Regions from separate parts of the Bradyrhizobium sp. AUGA SZCCT0222 genome, predicted to be linked through region 1. Evidence: predicted binding sites of a transcription regulator. Region 1 holds the regulator's gene; each other region holds the start of a gene.
The links. The regulator PhoB, encoded in region 1, activates phosphate uptake and scavenging genes when phosphate is short. The targets are predictions, from matches to a motif close to TGTCATNNANCTGTCAT.
Positions count from the first base shown of each region.

Region 2: a site for PhoB is predicted at 3,505-3,521, ahead of JQ629_RS27150 (esterase-like activity of phytase family protein). Genes of this name have one in related genera too.
Region 3: a site for PhoB is predicted at 2,272-2,288, ahead of phnC (phosphonate ABC transporter ATP-binding protein). Genes of this name have one in related genera too.
Region 4: a site for PhoB is predicted at 2,016-2,032, ahead of JQ629_RS12575 (DUF47 domain-containing protein). Genes of this name have one in related genera too.

Region 1 covers NZ_JAFCLX010000004.1:5,046-10,163, forward strand. Annotated here, with positions in the region: gene JQ629_RS04265 (GcrA family cell cycle regulator) at 397-906, shown strand; gene phoB (phosphate regulon transcriptional regulator PhoB) at 1,074-1,775, opposite strand; gene phoU (phosphate signaling complex protein PhoU) at 1,851-2,567, opposite strand; gene pstB (phosphate ABC transporter ATP-binding protein PstB) at 2,591-3,412, opposite strand; gene pstA (phosphate ABC transporter permease PstA) at 3,409-4,254, opposite strand; gene pstC (phosphate ABC transporter permease subunit PstC) at 4,258-5,118, opposite strand, start outside.
Region 2 covers NZ_JAFCLX010000038.1:32,709-37,826, forward strand. Annotated here, with positions in the region: gene JQ629_RS27125 (TonB-dependent hemoglobin/transferrin/lactoferrin family receptor) at 1-103, opposite strand, end outside; gene JQ629_RS37270 (hemin uptake protein HemP) at 363-569, shown strand; gene JQ629_RS27135 (heme/hemin ABC transporter substrate-binding protein) at 576-1,529, shown strand; gene JQ629_RS27140 (FecCD family ABC transporter permease) at 1,526-2,629, shown strand; gene JQ629_RS27145 (heme ABC transporter ATP-binding protein) at 2,626-3,426, shown strand; gene JQ629_RS27150 (esterase-like activity of phytase family protein) at 3,568-4,923, shown strand; gene JQ629_RS27155 (enoyl-CoA hydratase-related protein) at 5,088-5,118, opposite strand, start outside.
Region 3 covers NZ_JAFCLX010000001.1:86,579-91,696, reverse strand. Annotated here, with positions in the region: gene phnE (phosphonate ABC transporter, permease protein PhnE) at 1-241, opposite strand, end outside; gene phnD (phosphonate ABC transporter substrate-binding protein) at 324-1,262, opposite strand; gene phnC (phosphonate ABC transporter ATP-binding protein) at 1,343-2,158, opposite strand; gene JQ629_RS00485 (transferase hexapeptide repeat family protein) at 2,357-3,025, shown strand; gene JQ629_RS00480 (alpha-D-ribose 1-methylphosphonate 5-triphosphate diphosphatase) at 3,022-4,215, shown strand; gene JQ629_RS00475 (DUF1045 domain-containing protein) at 4,298-5,005, shown strand; gene JQ629_RS00470 (alkaline phosphatase D family protein) at 5,036-5,118, opposite strand, start outside.
Region 4 covers NZ_JAFCLX010000011.1:138,434-143,551, reverse strand. Annotated here, with positions in the region: gene sugE (quaternary ammonium compound efflux SMR transporter SugE) at 1-251, shown strand, start outside; gene JQ629_RS12580 (inorganic phosphate transporter) at 252-1,256, opposite strand; gene JQ629_RS12575 (DUF47 domain-containing protein) at 1,330-1,974, opposite strand; gene JQ629_RS12570 (branched-chain amino acid ABC transporter permease) at 2,126-3,094, opposite strand; gene JQ629_RS12565 (branched-chain amino acid ABC transporter permease) at 3,096-3,959, opposite strand; gene JQ629_RS12560 (ABC transporter substrate-binding protein) at 4,047-5,118, opposite strand, start outside.

The DNA of each region.
Region 1 (5,118 bases):
GCCTTTTCGGGGCGGCACGTAGCAAGCATTCTATGCTGGCTTTGGACCGTGTCAACACGCCTAAAAACCGCTTCCCTGCGGTGCAGGATAAAGCAATCCGTAGCATTCCGGTGCCGTGGAAAACGCCAATTGCAATGCATAAGTACCGGAACATGTGGACGCGCGGACGCGGACTCTTGCGCCAGAGTCCCGCCATATTGTAGCGTCTGGGCTGTCGGGTACGACATCTCGTGCGGAAGTACTGACCCCTAGAGTCCATTTTGTAAGGCGTAAACGTTCGGGCGGCTTTTTTGCGCCCGGCGAGGGCTAAGGGATTCTGCCCGCTGGGATTTTTGAGAATTGGCATCGCCAGCGCTGCCCCCGGTTTGGCCGGCTCTGTGCGAAGGGAAGAATGCGATGACGGTATTGACCTGGTCCGACGAGCGCGTCGAGCAGCTTAAAAAGCTCTGGGAGGGCGGACTTTCCGCCAGCCAGATCGCCGCGGAACTTGGAAATGTGACGCGAAATGCAGTGATCGGCAAAGTGCACCGGCTGGGTCTTTCCGGCCGTGCCAAGAGCCCCTCCTCGGCCGCGCCGCGTCAGCGCAAGGCGCGCCCCGCCCAGCAGATGATGCGGGTGGCGCGCCCGGTGTCGCGCGGCAACACCGCGCTGGCCCACGCCTTCGAGGTGGAGATGGAGCCGGATCCGGTCGCCTACGACAATGTGGTGCCGATGAGCCAGCGGCTGACGCTGCTCGAATTGAACGAGGCCACCTGCCACTGGCCGATCGGCGATCCCTCCAGCTCGGAATTCTTTTTCTGCGGCGGCAAGGCGCTCAGCAGCCTGCCCTATTGCGCGCATCACTCGCGCATCGCCTATCAGCCGGCCTCCGATCGCCGCCGCCCGGCGCCGAAGCCGACCAGGTAAGAGCTGCGCTCACAGATGTCGTCCCGGCGAAGGCCGGGACCCATAACCACAGGCGTTCGTGGTTATGCCCGGCTGGAGCTCCAGCTCATTTCAAAAATTGACATCAGTGGTTATGGGTCCCGGCTCAAGGCCGGGACGACAGCGGATTTTGCCGCGCCTTACGCGTCCTACTCCACCTTCGCGAACCGATCATCCAGCGCGTAGCCGGCGCCGCGCACGGTGCGGATCGGGTCCTGTTCGCGGCCGGGGTTGAGCAGTTTGCGCAGGCGGCCGATATGGACGTCGACGGTACGCTCGTCGATGTAGATGTCGCGGCCCCAGACGCTGTCGAGCAGTTGCTCGCGGCTGAACACGCGGCCGGGATGTTCCAGGAAGAACTCCAGCAGGCGATATTCGGTGGGCCCGAGATCGATCGGACGGCCCGAGCGCGCGACGCGGCGCTTCTCGCGGTCGAGTTCGATATCGCCATAGGTCAGCACGGTGGCGAGCCGCTCCGGGCTCGCCCGCCTGAGCAGGCCCTTCACCCTCGCCAGCAGCTCCGGCACCGAAAAGGGTTTTACGATGTAGTCGTCGGCGCCGGTCGCCAGCCCCCGCACCCGTTCGCTTTCCTCGCCGCGCGCGGTCAGCATGATGATCGGCAGCGCCTTGGTCTCCGGCCGTGCCCTTAAGCGACGGCACAGTTCGATGCCGGACAGGCCCGGCAGCATCCAGTCCAGCACGATCAGGTCGGGCACCCGCTCCTTCAGCCGTGTATCGGCGTCGTCACCGCGGGCGACGGTTTCGACCTCATAGCCTTCGGCATCGAGGTTGTAGCGCAGAAGCGTGGTGAGCGCTTCCTCGTCTTCAACCACCAGAATGCGTGCGTTCATCTATGTAAGCCTCTTGTGTTTTGACGCGCTGTCGATACGCGAAAAACGTCTCTCGTTCCGCTGTCAGTTCAGTAACTAGTTTCCCGGCACAGTCGTGGCGAAATTCGTCATGTCGCCCTTCGGGCGCTTGTCGAGGATCTGCTGGCCTTCGATCATGTAGAACACGGTCTCGGCGATGTTGGTGGCATGGTCGCCGATCCGCTCGATGTTCTTGGCGCAGAACATCAGATGGATACAGAACGAGATGTTGCGCGGATCTTCCATCATGTAGGTCAGGAGTTCGCGGAACAGCGAAGTGCAGATGGCGTCGACTTCCTCGTCGCCCTTCCAGACCGCCATCGCCGCCGGCAGGTCGTGCGACGCGTAGGCGTCGAGCACGGACTTGACCTGCGACTGCACCAGATCGGTCATGTGTTCAAGACCGCGGATCAGTTTCAGCGGCTGGAAATCGTTCTCCAGCGCCGCGACGCGCTTGCCCATGTTCTTGGCGAGGTCGCCGATCCGTTCCAGATCGGTGGCCACCCGCATGGCGCCGACGATCTCGCGCAGGTCGATGGCCATCGGCTGGCGGCGGGCAATCGTCAGCACCGCGCGTTCCTCGATCAGGTGCTGCAGGCGGTCGATCTCGGCGTCGGAGGCGACGACGCGTTTTCCCAGCGCAACATCGCGCCGGATCAAGGCATCGACGGATTCGGTGATCATGCGTTCGGCAAGGCCGCCCATTTCGGCGACCAGGCGGGTCAATTCCTGAAGATCGCTGTCGAACGCCTTCGCGGTATGCTCTGAAGCCATTGTCTTCTCCTCGCGATGTGCGCTTAGCCGAACCGGCCGGTAATGTAATCCTGGGTGCGTCGATCGCCCGGCGAGGTGAAAATCTTGTTGGTGTCGTCGAATTCGACCAGTTCACCGAGATACATGAAGGCGGTCTTGTCCGAGACGCGCGCCGCCTGCTGCATGTTATGGGTCACGATGGCGATGGTGTAGTCCTCCGCCAATTCTGTGATCAATTCCTCGACCTTGGCGGTCGAAATCGGGTCCAGCGCCGAGCAGGGCTCGTCGAACAGGATCACTTCAGGGCGCACCGCCACGGTGCGCGCGATGCAGAGCCGCTGCTGCTGGCCGCCGGACAGGCTGAGGCCCGATGCATTCAGCTTGTCCTTGACCTCGTTCCACAGCGCACCGCCACGCAACGCCTTTTCGACGCGGCCGTCCATCTCGGATTTCGATATCTTCTCATAGAGGCGGATGCCGAAGGCGATGTTTTCGTAGATCGTCATCGGAAACGGCGTCGGCTTCTGGAACACCATGCCGACCCGGGCGCGCAGCAGATTGAGATCGAGCTTGGGGTCGAGGATGTTGGTCTGGTCGAGCATCAATTGCCCGGTCGCCTTCTGGCCCGGATAGAGGTCGTACATCCGGTTGAAGATCCGCAGCAGCGTGGACTTGCCGCAGCCGGACGGCCCGATGAAGGCGGTGACGCGGTGGGTGCCGAGCGTGAGGTTGATGTTCTTCAGCGCATGGTGCTCGCCATAGTAGAAGTTCAGGCCGCGCGCGGTCACTTTCGGCGGCGCGTCGGGCAGCGCCACGTGGGGAACGCCCGCGTTGACGGCACTCATGGATACAGAAACTTCGGTCATTTTGCGGTCCTCTCGGCGCCAAGGATGCGCGCGCCAATATTCAGGGCGAGTACGGTCAGGGTGATGAGCAGCGCCCCGCTCCAGGCGAGCTGCTTCCAGTATTCGTAGGGGCTCTGCACGAAGTTGTTGATGGTGACCGGCAGGTTCGCCATCGTCTTGGTGAGGTCGAGGCTGAAGAACTGGTTCGACAGCGCGGTGAACAGCAGCGGCGCGGTTTCGCCGGCGACGCGGGCGGTGGCGAGCAGCACGCCGGTGATGAGGCCACTTCGCGCGGCGCGATAGGCGATCCGCTTGATCACCAGCGAGCGCGGCAGGCCGAGCGCGGACGCCGCTTCACGCAGCGGATTGGGCACCAGGCCGAGCATGTCCTCGGTGGTGCGGACCACCACGGGGATCACGATCACGGCCAGCGCCAGACAGCCGGCAAAGGCCGAGAAGCCGCCCATCGGCACCACGATGGCGCCGTAGACGAACAGGCCGATGATGATCGAGGGCGCGCTGAGCAGGATGTCGTTGATGAAACGGATCACCGAGGTGAGCCGGTCATGCTTGCCGTATTCGGCCAGATAGGTTCCGGCCAGCATGCCGAGCGGCGCGCCGATGCCGACCCCGATCACAGTCATGATGATCGAGCCGATGATGGCGTTGCGGAGGCCGCCATCGGTCGAGCCGGGCGGCGGCGTGTCCTGGGTGAAGACGGCCAGGTTGAGGCCGGCCAGGCCGTTATAGAACAGCGTGAACAGGATCAGCGCGAGCCAGGTCACGCCGAACAAGGCGGCGCCGACGCAGAGGCCCCGGATGATGATGTCGTTGCGGCGGCGGGAGGCGTAAATCGGGTTCATGGCTCAGTTCCCCGCCTTCTTTTCCAGCCGCATCAGCATCAGCCGGGCGGCCGACAAGACGAAGAACGTCAGCACGAACAACAGCAGGCCGAGCAGGATCAGGCCGGACTGATGCAGGCCGTCGCTCTCGGCGAATTCGCTAGCGATCGCCGCCGAGATCGTGGTGCCCGGCGCGAAGATCGAGGACGAGATCTTGAACGAATTGCCGATGATGAAGGTGACCGCCATGGTTTCGCCGAGCGCGCGGCCGAGCGCCAGCATCACGCCGCCGATCACGCCGACCCTTGTGTAGGGGATCACCACGTTGCGGACGACTTCCCAGGTGGTGCAGCCGACGCCGTAGGCGGCTTCCTTCAGCACCGGCGGCACCGTCTTGAAGACGTCGACCGAGATCGAGGTGATGAAGGGCAGCACCATGATCGCAAGGATCAGCGCGGCGTTGAACAGGCTGAGATAGGACGGGGGACCTGCGAAGATGGTGCCGAGAACCGGGACGCCGTCGAAGATGCTGATCATGAACGGCTGGAACGAGTTGGCCAAAAACGGGCCCAGCACGAAGAAGCCCCACATGCCGTAGATGATCGAGGGAATGCCGGCGAGCAGTTCGACCGCGAGCCCGATCGGACGGCGCAGCCAGATCGGACAGATCTCGGTCAGGAACACCGCAATGCCGATACCGACCGGAATGGCGATCATCATCGCGATCACGGAGGTGATCAGCGTGCCGTAGATCGGCCCGAGCGCGCCCAGCACCGGCGGATCGGCTGATGGCGCCCAGCGCGAGGTGAACAGGAACGAGAAGCCGTATTCCCTGATCGCAGGCCAGGCGCCCACGATCAGCGATAAGATGATGCCGCCGAGAAT
Region 2 (5,118 bases), on a different contig from region 1:
TGTCCGCGGTCTGCGCAACCGCGGCATCGCCCATCAGCAACGCAAATGACACCACCGACGCACCCAAAAGAAGGGCGCGCGGATACCTAGCCCCGTCAGCCATAACAACCCCAACCTGTTAGCTATTTCTCGGGTCTGGCTGGCGGGCGCTGCGCGACGTGCGAGCTGCTTGCTGGCTACCACTTTTCGAACGCGGGCCCCCGCCCGCATTCTGTCATAATTGGTTAAGCGGTGGCGTCGGGGCGGTCAATGACCGCGGTGCACACTTTATATCTATTGTAAATTGCCGCGGTTGGATTGCGCTTCGGCCCAACTATACAAGGTTGGATCATAAGAACTTCTTTGGGGCACAACAGAATTAGATGGCCGCACCTTCCGGAGACAAACTCGGAGACGCCACCGGGAAAGCAGGGGATCCCCCTGTTGCGGGGCGATCGGTGGTCATGAGCGGCAACCGGCTCGACAGCCGCGAGCTGTTTGCAACCGAACGCGAGATCATCATTGCACACGGCGAAGAGAATTACCGCTTGCGGCTGACGTCGCAAAACAAGCTGATCCTGACCAAGTGATCCCTGATGGCAATCTGTCGCACACTCGCTCTGCTCGCCACCACTTGCGCCTTCGCCATTGGCGGCGCCGCGCTGGCGGCGGGCATCACGGTGCATGACGCGCGCAACCGCGACGTCACGATCTCGGATCCGGCGCGGATCGTTTCGATCGGCGGCGCCATCACCGAGATCCTCTACGCGCTGGGCTTCGAGGACCGGCTGGCCGGTGTCGATGCGACCAGCCTCTATCCGACGTCGGCGCTGCGCGACAAACCCAATGTCGGCTATATGCGCCAGCTCTCGGCCGAGGGCGTGCTCGGGCTCAACCCCTCGCTCGTGCTCGCCGTGCAGGGATCGGGGCCGAAGGAAACCATTGATGTGCTGGAGGCGGCGAAGGTGCCGCTGGTGCTGGTGCCCGAAACCTTTTCCGAACAGGGCCTGCTCGACAAGATCAAGCTGGTCGGCCACGCCATGGGCGCCGACGCGCGGGCGGAATGCCTGACCGCGGCGGTATCCGGCGACCTGGCGCAATTGCGTGCGCTGCGCACCAAAGTGACAAAACCCGTGCGCGTGATGTTCGTGATGTCGCTGCTCAACGGCCGCGCCATGGCGGCGGGCCAGAAGACCGCAGCCAATGAAATCATCGCACTGGCCGGCGGCGTCAATGCGATCGACAGCTATGAGGGCTACAAGATCATCAATGACGAGGCGATCGTCGCGGCCAGGCCCGACGTGGTGCTCTCGATCCAGCGCAGCAAGGATTCGCTGGAAGCCGAAGCGGTCTACGTCCATCCGGCTTTCGCGATGACGCCTGTGGTGGCGAACAAGGCCTTCATTTCGATGGAAGGCCTCTATCTGCTCGGCTTCGGCCCGCGCACCGCCGCCGCCGCGCGCGACCTCTCGGTCAAGCTCTATCCGGCGCTGGCGCCGCAGGCTGCGAGCTTCACGCCGGCCGTGCTGACCGCAAACTGCCGGCAATGACCGCGGTAGCGCCGGCCGAAGCGGACGGCGCGAAACAGCGTCGCAGCGGCGCCACGCTGCGGCCCGCCGCCACGCTGACGCTGGTTGGGTTGCTGCTGGCGCTGGCCGGTGCGGCGCTGATCGCGCTCACGATGGGTGCTGCGGGAATTCCGCTGTCACGGCTTCCGGCAGCCCTCGGCCTGTGGACGGACTCCTCTCCGCATCCGCTGGCGGCGCGCGATCAGCTCGTGCTGTGGTCGATCCGGATTCCGCGGATCGCGGCGGCGGCGATGGTCGGCGGCCTGCTCGCCGCGTCCGGCGCCATCATGCAGGGGCTATTTCGAAATCCGCTGGCTGATCCTGCCCTCGTCGGCGTCTCCAGCGGCGGCGCCTTTGCGGCGGCCAGCGCGATCGTGTTCACCGACAGCCATCTCGGCGAAAGCCTGCGCTTCATGCAGAACCAGTTGCTGCCGCTGGCGGCCTTCTTCGGCTCGCTGGCGACCACCATCGTGCTCTACGGCATCGCCAGCCGTTCGGGCCGGACCTCGATTGCGATCTTCCTGCTGGCGGGGCTGGCGATCGCCGCCATCGCCAATGCCGGCATCGGGCTTCTGGTGTTCATCGCCGACGATCGCCAGTTGCGCGACATCACCTTCTGGCTGCTGGGATCGCTGAGCGGCGCGACCTGGCCCAAGGTCGCCACGCTGGCGCCGGTACTTCTGTTCGCCCTGATCGCTTGCCTGTGGATTGGCCGCGGGCTCGACGTGCTGGTGCTCGGCGAGGCCGAAGCGTTTCACAGCGGCGTCGACGTCGAGCGGCTGAAGCGGATTTCGATCGTGCTGGTGTCGGCGATGACCGGCGTCGCGGTGTCGATCTGCGGCGTCGTCGGATTTGTCGGCATCGTGGTGCCGCATCTGTTGCGGCTGGTGATCGGCCCGGCGCACCGGCTGCTGCTGCCGGCCTCGGTGTTATTAGGTGCGATCCTGCTGGTCGGCGCCGATACGCTGGCTCGCACCATCGTTGCGCCTGCGGAAATGCCGATCGGCATCCTGACCGCGGCGGTCGGCGCGCCGTTCTTCCTCGCCATGCTGCTGCGCCAGCGCGGGCTGGTCGGGCTATGAACCCGCTCCTCGAAGCGCGGTCGGTCTCGCTGCGGATCGGCGACGCGACCCTGGTCGACGCCATCGACCTTCGCGTCGCTGCCGGCGAGATGGTCGCGATCGTCGGGCCCAACGGCGCGGGTAAATCAACGCTGTTGCGGATGCTGTCCGGCGACCTTCGCCCGACCCGCGGCCATGTCGAACTCAAGGGGCGCGACATTGACGCCTACAAACCGCGCCAATTGGCCCAGCATCGCGCCATGCTGTCGCAGCATGTCACCGTCACCTTCCCGTTCACGGTCGAAGAGATCGTCGCCATGGGGGCCGGCGACAACAGCCGCGCCGCCGCGCAAAGGCTGGTCGAGACGGCGCTGCACGAGGTCGGGCTGGAGCGCTTCAGCCACCGGCAATTGCCGACTTTGTCCGGCGGCGAACAACAGCGCGCGCATTTTGCCCGCGTGCTGGTGCAACTCGCCTGCGGCGAGGCGCAGCACGGGCCGGGATTGCTGCTCCTGGATGAGCCGACCTCGAGCCTCGACATGCGCCACCAGATCGATCTCGTGGAAACCGCCAAGCTGCGCGCGCGAGGCGGCACGGCCGTGATCGCGGTGCTGCACGATCTCAATCTGGCGATGCGTTTCGCCGACCGGATCGTGCTCTTGCACCGCGGCAGGCTGGCAATCGACGGCGGCCGCACCGACGCCATCACCGCCGAAACCATCCGCCGCATCTTCGAAGTGGATGTCACGGTCGAATATACCGACCATGGCGTACCGTTCCTGCTGCCGCAAACCATGCGACCGGTCGCGACCCGGTAGCCGCCCAAGGATCCTCGTTCGCGCGGGCGGCGTAAGGCCGCACGATTATCCAACGGCATCACCGGCGTTTCACAAAACTGTCAGGCGGCTGTTACACGCTCCCCGGAGAACACGGCATCGCTTCTCACAGGAGATACTACCATGCGCATGTCACTGCTCTGTTCCGTCGCCTCGGTCTTTCTGGCTACAGGTGCCGCGTTTGCGCAAGGCGAAGGCGAGTTTCCCGCCACGCTGAAGGGCCACGCCATCCTCCCCGCGCAATCCTTTGTCGAGGCCCCCGCCGACGCGCCTGATGATCTCAAGACATCAGGCAAATACACCACCGGTCGCAGAACCGATGCGCTGGGCAGCGTGATGGGAAAATCCTATGAGCGCCCGACCGGCGTCTCGCTGCCCTTCAAGGGCCAGCCGCTGCAGGGCCATTCCGGCATCAAGGTGATGCCGGACGGTTCGTTCTGGGTGCTCACCGACAACGGCATGGGCTCGCGCTATAACTCCGCCGACTCGATGCTGTATCTCAATCGACACAAGATCGACTGGACGACCGGCAAGATCGACCGCCAGGAAACCGTCTTCCTGCATGACCCCGAAAAGAAGGTGCCGTTCCGCATCGTCCACGAAGCCACCGCCAAGCGCTACCTCACCGGCGCCGACTTCGACACCGAAGGTTTCCAGATCATCGGCGACACCTTCTGGATCGGCGATGAATTCGGTCCCTACATCCTGAAAGCCGACAAGACCGGCAAAGTGCTCGCCGTGTTCGACACCACCGCCGACGGCAAGCCGGTGCGTTCGCCCGATCATTGGTCAGTGCAGTCGCCGGGCGCGCCCGGAGCCAGCTACACCACTGTCAACCTGCGCCGCTCCAAGGGCTATGAAGGCTTTGGCGGATCGAAGGACGGCAAGTTCCTCTACGGCCTGTTGGAAGGCCCGCTATGGGATGCCGAGAAAAAGGATGTTGAAAAGGTCGACGGCAAGGAAGCCGCGCGAATCCTCGAATTCGACGTCGCGGCGGAAAAATTCACCGGGCGCTACTGGCACTATGTGTTCGAGGCCAATGGCCACGCAATCGGCGATTTCAACATGATCGACGCCTCCTCCGGCCTGATCATCGAGCGCGACAATGGCGAAGGCACCGCGGACAAGGCCTGCCCGCAAGGCACCCGCGGTGAAAACTGCTTCCCGGACCTCGCAAAATTCAAGCGCGTCTACAAGGTCGAGCTTAACGACGCCAACGCCGGCAAGCCGGTGCGCAAGATCGCCTATATCGACCTGATGAAGATCCGCGATCCCGACAAGAAGGCAAGGAAGCCGCTCAACGACGGCGTGCTGACGTTCCCGTTCTTCACCATCGAGAACGTCGACCGCGTCGACGACACCCACATCATCGTCGGCAACGACAACAACCTGCCGTTCTCCTCGAGCCGCGATCCCAACAAGGCCGACGACAACGAGTTCGTGCTGCTGGAAGTCGGCGAGTTCTTGAAGGCGAAGTGAAGGCCTCCATCCTATCGGCCGTCATTGCGAGGAGCGAAGCGACGAAGCAATCCATCTATCCCCGCGCAGGGAGATGGATTGCTTCGCGGAGCCTGTCATCGGGCGTGCATTCGCGCGACCCGTTGGCTCGCAATGACGGTGGGTATCTAACTGCACTCGCGCGGTTACTCCTTCCTTGTCCGATAATCCCCAAAC
Region 3 (5,118 bases), on a different contig from region 1:
ACCAGACTCGCGCGCCGCTCTCCAGCGTGCCGATGCGGTCGAAGTAGCTGACGAAATTTCCGATCTTGTTGACGAAAATAACCGGATTCACCTCGGCGCCGATCGCGGCGATGACGAGAACCGCAAAGAATACCGCCGTTGCCAGCGTCATCCGCAGCCGCTTGCGCGCCACCGCCGCACGATAAGCGTCGTTGAGTACCGCGAGTTGCTGGGCTGGAAGGATGGATACTGCTGATGTCATGGAAGGCTGCTGTGCCGGTTATGTCCTGAACGGAAAAAGGCCGGGTCGCATGGACCCGGCCTGGTCTCGCTCCGCCGATCGATCAGGAAGCCTTCTTCTTGCGAAGATTGTCCACGAACTTGATCAGGTCGATCATGCCATCCCAATCCTTTGTCGTGGCGGGGTTGAAGGCCTTTTTCTGGCCATCGGAAAGGCGGTCGAAGGCGGCCTTGTCCTTGGTCGGTGCATCCGCGAACGCCTTGGCGATGGCGGCCTTCAGGCCGTCCGGAAGGTCCGAACTATAGGCATAGGGTCCATTGAGAATGGGCGCGGACTTATGGACGATCCGGAAATCTTCCTTCTTCATCGCTGTGCCGTCGGCGTTCTTCAGCATGCCCTTGGTCAGCATCTGGGCTAGCGTGGAGTCGTTGTCGGTGGTCCACTGATTGGCAGCGACTTCGACGGTGCCCTGCGTCAGCGCCAGGATGGCGTTCTCATGGCTGCCGCTGAACACGACTTTGCCAAAATACGTGTCGGCATCGGAGATGCCCAGCTTGTCGAGTTCGAAGCGCGGCACGTTGTTGCCGGACGTCGAATTCGGATCGACCAAGGCGAGATTCTTGCCCTTCAGCTGGTCGATGTTCTTGTACGGGCTCGACGCCTTGACGAAGAACACCGAGTAATAACCCGTAGAGCCATCGGCATTGATGTCGTTGGCGAACGCGTCGGTCTTGACGCCGGTCATCCGCGCGCGTGCGAACGACGCCGAGCCGTAGCTGGCGATATGGATGTTGCCGGAGCGCTGGCCTTCGATGACGGCGGCGTAATCGTTGGCGATGCGCAGCGTGACCTTGACGCCGAGCTCTTTGGAGAGATAGGCGACGAACGGTGCCCAGCGCTCGGTCACACCCGAGGCGTTTTCCGCCGGCACGACGGCGAAGGTCAGTTCCGGATATTTGCCCTTCCAGTCCTGCGCAGAGGCGCTGGAGGCCGAAAACGCCAGCGCGGCCGCGCCGGCCAGAACGATACGACGATTGATCATGGTGTGCCCTCTTGTTGTGTTACGCATTTTTTTGGCCGTTTGCAGGTTTGCAAGCGGCCACCCTGTTACAGAAGAAACGCTCAGGCCGCCGCCGCAGTGCCCAGCTCAGGGACGGCGGCTCCGCCAGGCGCATGTGCGGGTGCTGCGCCCATGACGTCGTTGGCTTCGAGATCGTAAAGCTCGCGCGCGATGAGGTCGGTCAGCGTCGCCGGCGCCCCGTCGAACACGATGCGGCCCGCGGACATGCCGATCAGGCAGTCGCAGTAGGTTCGCGCCAGGTCGAGCGAATGCAGATTGCAGATCACGGTGATGCCGAAATGCTTGTTGATGCGCAGCAGCGCATCCATCACGATCCGCGTGTTGCGTGGATCGAGCGAAGCGATCGGCTCGTCGGCGAGAATGATATCCGGCTCCTGCACCAGCGCACGCGCGATCGCGACCCGCTGCTGTTGACCTCCGGAGAGCTGGTCGGCGCGCTGGGCCGCAAGCGAAGCCATGTCGAACTGCTCGAGCGCCGACATCGCCAGCGCCTTGTCCCGTTCGGGCCAGGTTTGCGTCAGCGAACGCCAGGACGGGATTTCCGCGAGGCGTCCCATGAGAACGTTAGTCAGCACATCGAGCCGGCCGACCAGATTGAACTGTTGAAAGATCATCGCCGAGCGGGCGCGCCACTGCCGCAAATCCTTGCCGCGCAGCGCGGTGACGTCGACGCCTTCGAACAGGATGCGGCCTTCGGAAGGCTCAGCGAGGCGGTTGATCATCCGCAGCAGCGTCGACTTACCGGCGCCGGAGCGGCCAATCACGCCGACGAAGCTGCCGGGCGCGATCGAGAATGACGCATCATCCACTGCGGCTTTTGTGCCGAAACGGCACGTCAAACCTTCCACCACCAGCATGCAATGCTCCAGAATCCCGCTCGTGGATCATCGCTAGCGATTGGACTTTACAGTTGTGTGACAATCACGCTGCGGTGCGGCGTCGTCCACACCCTCATCGCTCGCGCGATATCCGTCATGCAACCGTCACGAAGATGTCATCATGCCCGTTGATGACGTGCCATCGTGACACCATTTTTGTCGCGGAGAGACGCCCGTATGGCCGGCAAAATGCTTTCAGTCGACCCGACCGTCGATCCCACGGCAAAACTGCACGACACCCGGCTCGGTGCCTATTGCGAAGTCGGCGCGCGCACGATCCTGCATGAAGTGTCGATGGACGACTATTCCTACGTCGTCAACGACGCCCAGATCACCTACACGTCCATCGGCAAATTCTGCTCGATCGCGGCGATGACCAGGATCAATCCGAGCAACCATCCGATGCACCGCGCGACGCAGGCGCACTTCACGTACCGGGCCAGCGCTTATTTTCCCGGCGAGAGCGACGACGCAGGGTTCTTCGAATGGCGGCGCGCGCACCACATCCATATCGGACATGACGTCTGGATCGGGCATGGCGCGATCATCCTGCCAGGCCGCAACGTCGGCACCGGTGCGGTGATCGCCGCCGGCGCGATCGTGACCAAGGACGTCCCGGCCTACACCATCGTCGGCGGCAATCCGGCACGGCCGATCAAGCGGCGGTTTTCGGAAGAAGTCGCCGGCCGGCTCGCCGAGCTCGCCTGGTGGAATTGGGACCATGAAACCCTGCGCGGCGCCCTGCCCGATTTCCGCAAGCTCACAGTCGAGGATTTTCTGGCAAAATACGAAGGCGGCACGGGCTCCGTCCGCGCGCAGATCAGGCATCAGGGTGCAGCATCGTGACTGATATTTTCATCGAAGGCGGCCGGGCCCTGCTCGGCCACGAAATCCACGAGACCTCGCTGCGGATCGCAGGCCGTGACATCAGCGCCATCGGCGTCGACCAGGGCCGCGCTTCGCTGGGTATCGACGCCGGCGGCTTGCTGGTGTTGCCGGGGATCGTCGATCTTCATGGCGATGCGTTCGAACGGCAGATGATGCCGCGCCCGGGCGTTGACTTCCCGATCGACGTCGCCCTTGGTGACAGCGACCGGCAGGCGATCAGCAACGGCATCACCACGGTCTATCATGGCACGACATGGTCGTGGGAGCCGGGCCTGCGCTCCGGCGACAATGCAAGGCGGTTGCTGGAGGCGATCGAGTCGATGAGGCCGCAGCTTTCGGCCGACACCCGCTTCCATCTGCGCCACGAGACCTACAACCTCGACGCCGAGGCCGAGATCATCGAATGGCTATCCGACGGGCGCATCGACCTGTTCGCGTTCAACGACCACATGGACGGGACGGTCGCCAACCTCGACAAGCCGCAAAAGCGCAGCCGCATGGTCGAACGCACCGGGCTTTCGAACGAAGCGTTCGATTTGCTGGTGGCGAGCGTCGTTGGCCGCGCACACGAGGTGCCGGCTTCGATCGCCCGGCTGGCGAGAGCGGCGCGTGACGCCAATGTACGCATGCTGTCGCATGACGACGAAACCCCCGAGATGCGGAAGGCGTTTCGGGCGCAGGGCGTCGGCATTGCCGAGTTTCCGGTCAATGAGGAAACCGCGCGCGAGGCGGCAGAGGCCGGCGACTTCATCGTGTTCGGCGCGCCCAATGTCGTCCGCGGCGGCAGCCATACCGGCTGGACCAAGGCGTCCGACATGATCGCCAAGGGTCTGTGTTCGGTGCTGGCGTCGGATTACTATTATCCGGCGCAGCTATTGGCAGCGTTCCGTCTCGCTGCCGATGGCGTGCTGCCGCTGGCCGAGGCCTGGCAGCTGATATCGTCAGCCCCCGCCCGGGCCGCCGGCCTCACCGATCGCGGCGTTCTTGCCACCGGCCAGCGTGCCGACATCATCTTCGTTGATGACAAGGTGCCGTTGCGGCCGCGTGTCGTCGCCGTCATCGCCGCGGGAAGGCTGGTGCATCTGACAGAAGCCAACCGTCTGCGCAGTCCCTCAACGGCGCCGCGCAAGACGGTTGCGGCCGCCTGACGCCGCCGAGTCTTTTGTCTCGACGCGTTTTCTTCACGCGAACCGGGCTCCACTTCACTCGAAAACGCTTTAGTCTGCACCGATGTCGAATTATCCGCGTTACGCGATCTACTACGCCCCGGCGCAGGCCAGCGACCTCAATCGCTTTGGCGCGCAATTGCTTGGCTATGACGCCTTCACCGGCGAAGACCTGCCGTTTCCGGAAGACGTCGCCAGCGCGGCGCCGGATTGGCGCAACCTGACGGCCGATCCCTGCAAATACGGCTTTCACGCCACGCTGAAGGCGCCCTTCTCGCTGGCACAAGGCAGCACGGAAGCCGAACTCCTCGCGGCGTGTGCCGCCTTCGCCGCAACGCCCCGCGCGATTCCGGTCATCAGGCCGGTGGTCGGCTCCATCAGTGGCTTCATTGCAGTGATCCCGGCTGATCCACCGGCGGAACTGATCCGCCTTGCGGCCGACTGCGTCAGCGAGTTCGATTCATTCCGCGCGCCGCTCACCGAAGCGGACCGTGCGCGCCGCAATCCTTCCCGGCTGACATCGGCGCAGCGCGCCCATCTCGACCGCTGGGGCTATCCCTACGTGATGGAAGAGTTTCGTTTCCACATGACGCTAACCGGCCGGCTCAACGCAAGCCGCCTGGAGACCGTTCTGGCGATGCTGAGAAACAGTTTTTCCACGCTCGGCCTCGACACCCTCGCAATCGACCGGCTCGCGTTATTCCGTCAGGACAGCGCGGATTCCCGCTTCCGGATCATCAGACAATACGTCCTGATGCCAGGCCAGGGTTAGACGCATCGTATTGCCGCTGCGTCAGTCGGATCAGATGTGTTGAGACAGCACTTGCTTCTGCCGTCCATCCGGCCGCGGGTCGATATCCACCGACCATAGATCCCGGTTGTCGA
Region 4 (5,118 bases), on a different contig from region 1:
ACACCGAAGGCTTTACGCGACTGGTGCCGTCGGCCCTGACGCTGGCGGCCATGGCCGGAAGCATCCTCCTGCTTGGACTGGCGCTGAAAACCTTACCGATCGGAACGGCCTATGCCGTCTGGACCGGAATCGGCGCCGTCGGCACGGCTATCCTTGGCATCGCCCTCTTCGGCGAACCCGCCACCGCGGCACGCCTGGCCAGCATCGGGCTGATCGTAGCCGGCATTGTCGGGCTGAAGCTGGTCACCTGATTAGCGAAGCAGCACCACCGCCCAATATGTCGCTGCGGCCACGATTCCCGAGGCCGGGATGGTGATGACCCAGGCATAGACGATCGAGCTGGCCACGTTCCAGCGCACCGCCGAGACCCGGCGCGCCGCGCCGACGCCAACGATGGCGCCGGTGATGGTGTGGGTGGTGGAAACGGGAACCCCAAGCCAGGTCGCCATGAACAGGGTCGCGGCCCCGCCGGTTTCCGCGCAAAAGCCCTGCATCGGGGTCAGTTTGGTGATCCGCAGGCCCATGGTACGGACGATCCGCCAGCCGCCCATCAGCGTGCCGAGCCCCATCGCCGCCTGGCACGAGATCACCACCCAGAACGGGATCGAAAATTCAGTGCCGAGATGGCCCTGCGAATAGAGCAACACCGCGATGATGCCCATGGTCTTCTGCGCGTCGTTGCCGCCATGGCCGAGTGAATACAGCGAGGCCGAGACGAATTGCAGGATGCGGAAGGCGCGGTCGACCGCGAACGGCGTCGAGCGCACCGAGAGCCAGGACACGATCGCCACCAGCACCAGCGCCAGCAGGAAGCCGACCAGCGGCGACAGCACGATCGCCAGCAGCGTCTTCGAAAGCCCACTCCAGACCGCTGCGGACAGGCCTGCCTTGGCGATCCCGCCGCCGAGCAAGCCGCCGATCAGCGCGTGCGAACTGGACGAGGGAATGCCAAGCCCCCAGGTGATCAGGTTCCAGACGATGGCGCCGACCAGCGCGGCAAAGATCACCGTCGCATCGACGATGCTGGGCTCGATGATGCCGGTGCCGATGGTGTTGGCGACGTGAAGACCGAACACCAGAAAGGCGATGAAGTTGAAGAAGGCGGCCCAAAACACCGCGTATTGCGGCCGCAATACGCGCGTCGACACGATCGTGGCGATCGAATTGGCGGCGTCGTGCAATCCATTGAGGAAGTCGAACAGCAGCGCGACCGCAATCAATGCGATCAGAATTGGAAGACCAAGCGCAGCATCCACTTGTTGGCCCTGCCCTAAGTTACTGGGAGCATGATTTTTTCGGAAAACCGGTACCCACTTTTCCGGATCATGCTCATACCTGTTCAATCACAATGCTGTTGATCTCATTGGCGACGTCGTCGAAGCGGTCCGAAACCTTTTCAAGATGCTTATAGATCTCGGCGCCCACGATGAAATCCATGGTGTTGGCGTCGCGATGCTTGAGAAACAGTTCCTTCAGCCCGATATCGTGGAGGTCGTCGATGCGACCCTCAAGCTTGCCGATCTCCTCGGTGATCGCGGTCAGCATCGCGACGTTGTCACCGATCGCCTGCATCAACGGCAAAGCGCGCCCGACCAGATTGGCGCATTCGACGATCAGCGTTCCGATTTCGCGCATCGGCGGCTCGAAGACGCGGACCTCGAACAGAATGACGGCCTTGGCGGTCTGCTGCATCTGGTCGATGGCATCGTCCATCGAGGTGATCAGGTTTTTGATATCGCCGCGGTCGAACGGGGTGATGAAGGTACGCCGGACCGCAGTCAGCACCTCGCGGGTGATATTGTCGGCATCGTTTTCGAACTGATTGACGCGCTGGCAGAACACCGGCGTCTCGTCGCCGCCGCGCAGCATGTCCTGCAGGGCCAGCGCCCCCTGCACGACGGTCTGGGAATGACGGGCAAAGAGGTCGAAAAACCGCTCTTCCTTGGGCAGGAAATAGCGAAACCAGCGCAACATCGGTCTTATCCATCGTTCTGGAACGGCTGCCCGAGGCAGCCTGTCACAAAACTGTCATAGACCATTCACAGGCAAAGCGCGCGACGACCGACCCCGGAATAGTGGTCATCCACCGCTTTGTAGGGCGTTAAAACGCGCCCGAACGGGCAATTTACAGCGAACGGCGGAAGAAATGCGCGATCTCGCCAATCACGCCGCGGCGGAAAGTCAGCACGCAGGCAACGAAGATGACGCCCTGGATCACCGTCACCCACTGGCCGAAACCGGCCAGATATTGCTGCATGGCGATGATCACGAAGGCGCCGACCACGGGACCGAATACGGTTCCGAGACCGCCGACCAGCGTCATCAGCACGATTTCGCCCGACATCGTCCAGTGCACGTCGGTGAGCGAGGCGTTCTGCGCCACGAATACCTTTAGCGAGCCTGCGAAACCGGCGATCGTTCCGGAAAGGATGAAGGCCAGCAATTTGTAGTGATCGGTCTTGTAGCCCAGCGAGATCGCGCGCGGTTCGTTTTCGCGGATCGCCTTCAGGACCTCGCCGAACGGCGAGTTGATGGTGCGATAGATCAAGAGGAAACCGCCAAGGAACCCGACGAGGATGACGTAATAGAGCACCGTCGGCTTGGCGAGATTGAAGATGCCGAACAGATAGCCCTGCGGGATGCCCTGGATGCCGTCCTCACCATGGGTGAACGGCGTCTGCAGGTAGATGAAATACAGAAGCTGCGACAGCGCCAGCGTGATCATCGAGAAGTAGATGCCCTGACGGCGAATGGCGACGACGCCGGTAATGACGCCAAGCCCGGCGGCACCCAGGGTGCCGACCAGAATTCCGAGCTCCGGCGACAGCCCCCAGACCTTCAGGGCATGCGCGGTGAAGTAACCGGCCGTGCCCAGAAACATCGCGTGGCCGAACGACAACAGCCCGCCGTAGCCGATCAGGAGGTTGAACGCGCAGGCCAGCAGCGCAAAGCACAACGCCTGCATCACGAAGAACGGATAGATCCCTGTCAGCGGCACGATCGCCAGCAGCGCCGCCATCAGGACGAATACGATCATCTCGTCGCGCACGGCGCGCGGTGATGCCGGCAATGTATCGTCAGTCAATGCGCTCATATCAGGCCGCCCGTCCGGTCAGACCCGTTGGCTTCACCAGCAACACCAGTACCATCAGGACGAAAACCACGGTGTTTGAAGCTTCGGGATAGAAGTATTTGGTCAGTCCTTCGATCACGCCGAGCGAAAAGCCGGTGATGATCGATCCCATGATGGAGCCCATGCCGCCGATCACCACCACCGCGAACACGACGATGATCAGGTCGGCGCCCATCAGCGGCCGGACCTGGTTGATCGGGGCGGACAAGACGCCGGCCAGCGCCGCGAGGCCCACGCCGAGCCCATAGGTCAGCGTGATCATCCTGGGCACGTTGATGCCGAACGCGCGCACCAGTGTCGGGTTTTCGGTCGCGGCGCGCAGATTGGCACCAAGCCGCGTCTTTTCGATCAGGTACCAGGTGGCGAGGCAAACGATGAGCGAGAACACGACCACCCAGCCGCGGTAAATCGGCAGGAACATGAAGCCGAGGTTCATGCCGCCCCTCAGTTCATCGGGGATCGCATAGGGAAGGCCCGAGGAGCCGAAATAATTCTGGAACACGCCCTGCACGATCAGCGCGATACCGAACGTCAGCAGCAACCCGTAGAGATGATCGAGGCCCGAAAGCCACTGCAGCATGGTCCGTTCCAGGATCATGCCGAAGATGCCGACCACGATCGGCGCAATGATCAGCGCCGGCCAGTATCCAATACCCGCCAAATTGAGCAGGAAATAGGCGCAGAACGCACCCATCATATAGAGCGCGCCATGGGCGAAATTGATGATGTTGAGCATGCCGAAGATCACGGCCAGCCCCAGACTGAGCAGCGCGTAGAACGAGCCGTTGATCAATCCCACTAAAAGCTGCGCGTAGAGAGCTTGCATCGGTTTCGCACTCGATTTCGTTGTGACGCTATTTCGCGTGGTGACGCGAAGAGAAGCCCGCCGGCATGGTGCCGGCGGGCGATCGTCTTACTTCTTTACCAGCGGACAGGCGCTTTCCGAAAGCGGCCGGAAAGCCTGGTCGCCGGGGGTGGTCCCGATCAGCTTGTAATAGTCCCACGGCCCCTTGGATTCGGCCGGCTTCTTGACCTCAAACAGGTAGGCCGGATGAAGCTTGCGGCCGTCGGCACGGATCGTACCCTTGCCGAACAGCGGGTCGTCGGTCGGCGCCGCCTTCATTTTCTCGACGACCTTGATGCCGTCATGCGGATTGCCGCCCATCGCATCGACCGTCTTGAAGTAGTGGATCAGACCGGAATAGACGCCGGCCTGCACCATGGACGGCATCGCCTTGTTCTTCATGCGCTCGGAGAAGCGCTTGGAAAACGCGCGGGTGTCGTCGTTGAGATCCCAGTAGAAGGTTTCGGTGAAATTCAGGCCCTGGGCAACCTTCAGACCGAGCGAATGAACGTCGGTAATGAAGAGCAGAAGACCGGCCAGCTTCTGGCCGCCGGCGACGATGCCGAATTCCGACGCCTGCTTGATGGTGTTGGTGGTGTCGCCGCCGGCATTGGCCATGCCGACGATCTTGGCCTTGGAAGCCTGCGCCTGCAGCAGGAACGAGGAGAAGTCTGACGAGTTCAGGGGATGCCTGACGTTGCCGATAACCTTGCCTCCCGATTTAGTCACGACCGCGGCGGTATCGCGCTCCAGCGCGTGGCCGAACGCGTAGTCCGCGGTCAGGAAGTACCAGGTGTCGCCGCCCGATTTCACCAACGCCTGGCCCGTGCTGTTCGCCAGCATGTAAGTGTCGTAAACCCAGTGGATCGTGTTCGGCGAGCACTGGGCATTTGTGAGATCCGACGTCGCCGCGCCGGTATTGATCATGATGGCGTTCTTTTCTTTCACCAGATTGTTGACCGCCAGCGCCACGCCGGAGTTCAGCACGTCCATGAAGATGTCGACCTTCTCGACGTCGATCCATTGGCGCGCGATGGTCGTGGCGATATCGGGCTTGTTCTGATGATCGGCCGAAATCACGTCGATCTTCCAGCCCTTGGCGGCGAGCCCGGAATCCTCGATCGCCATCTGGGCGGCGAGC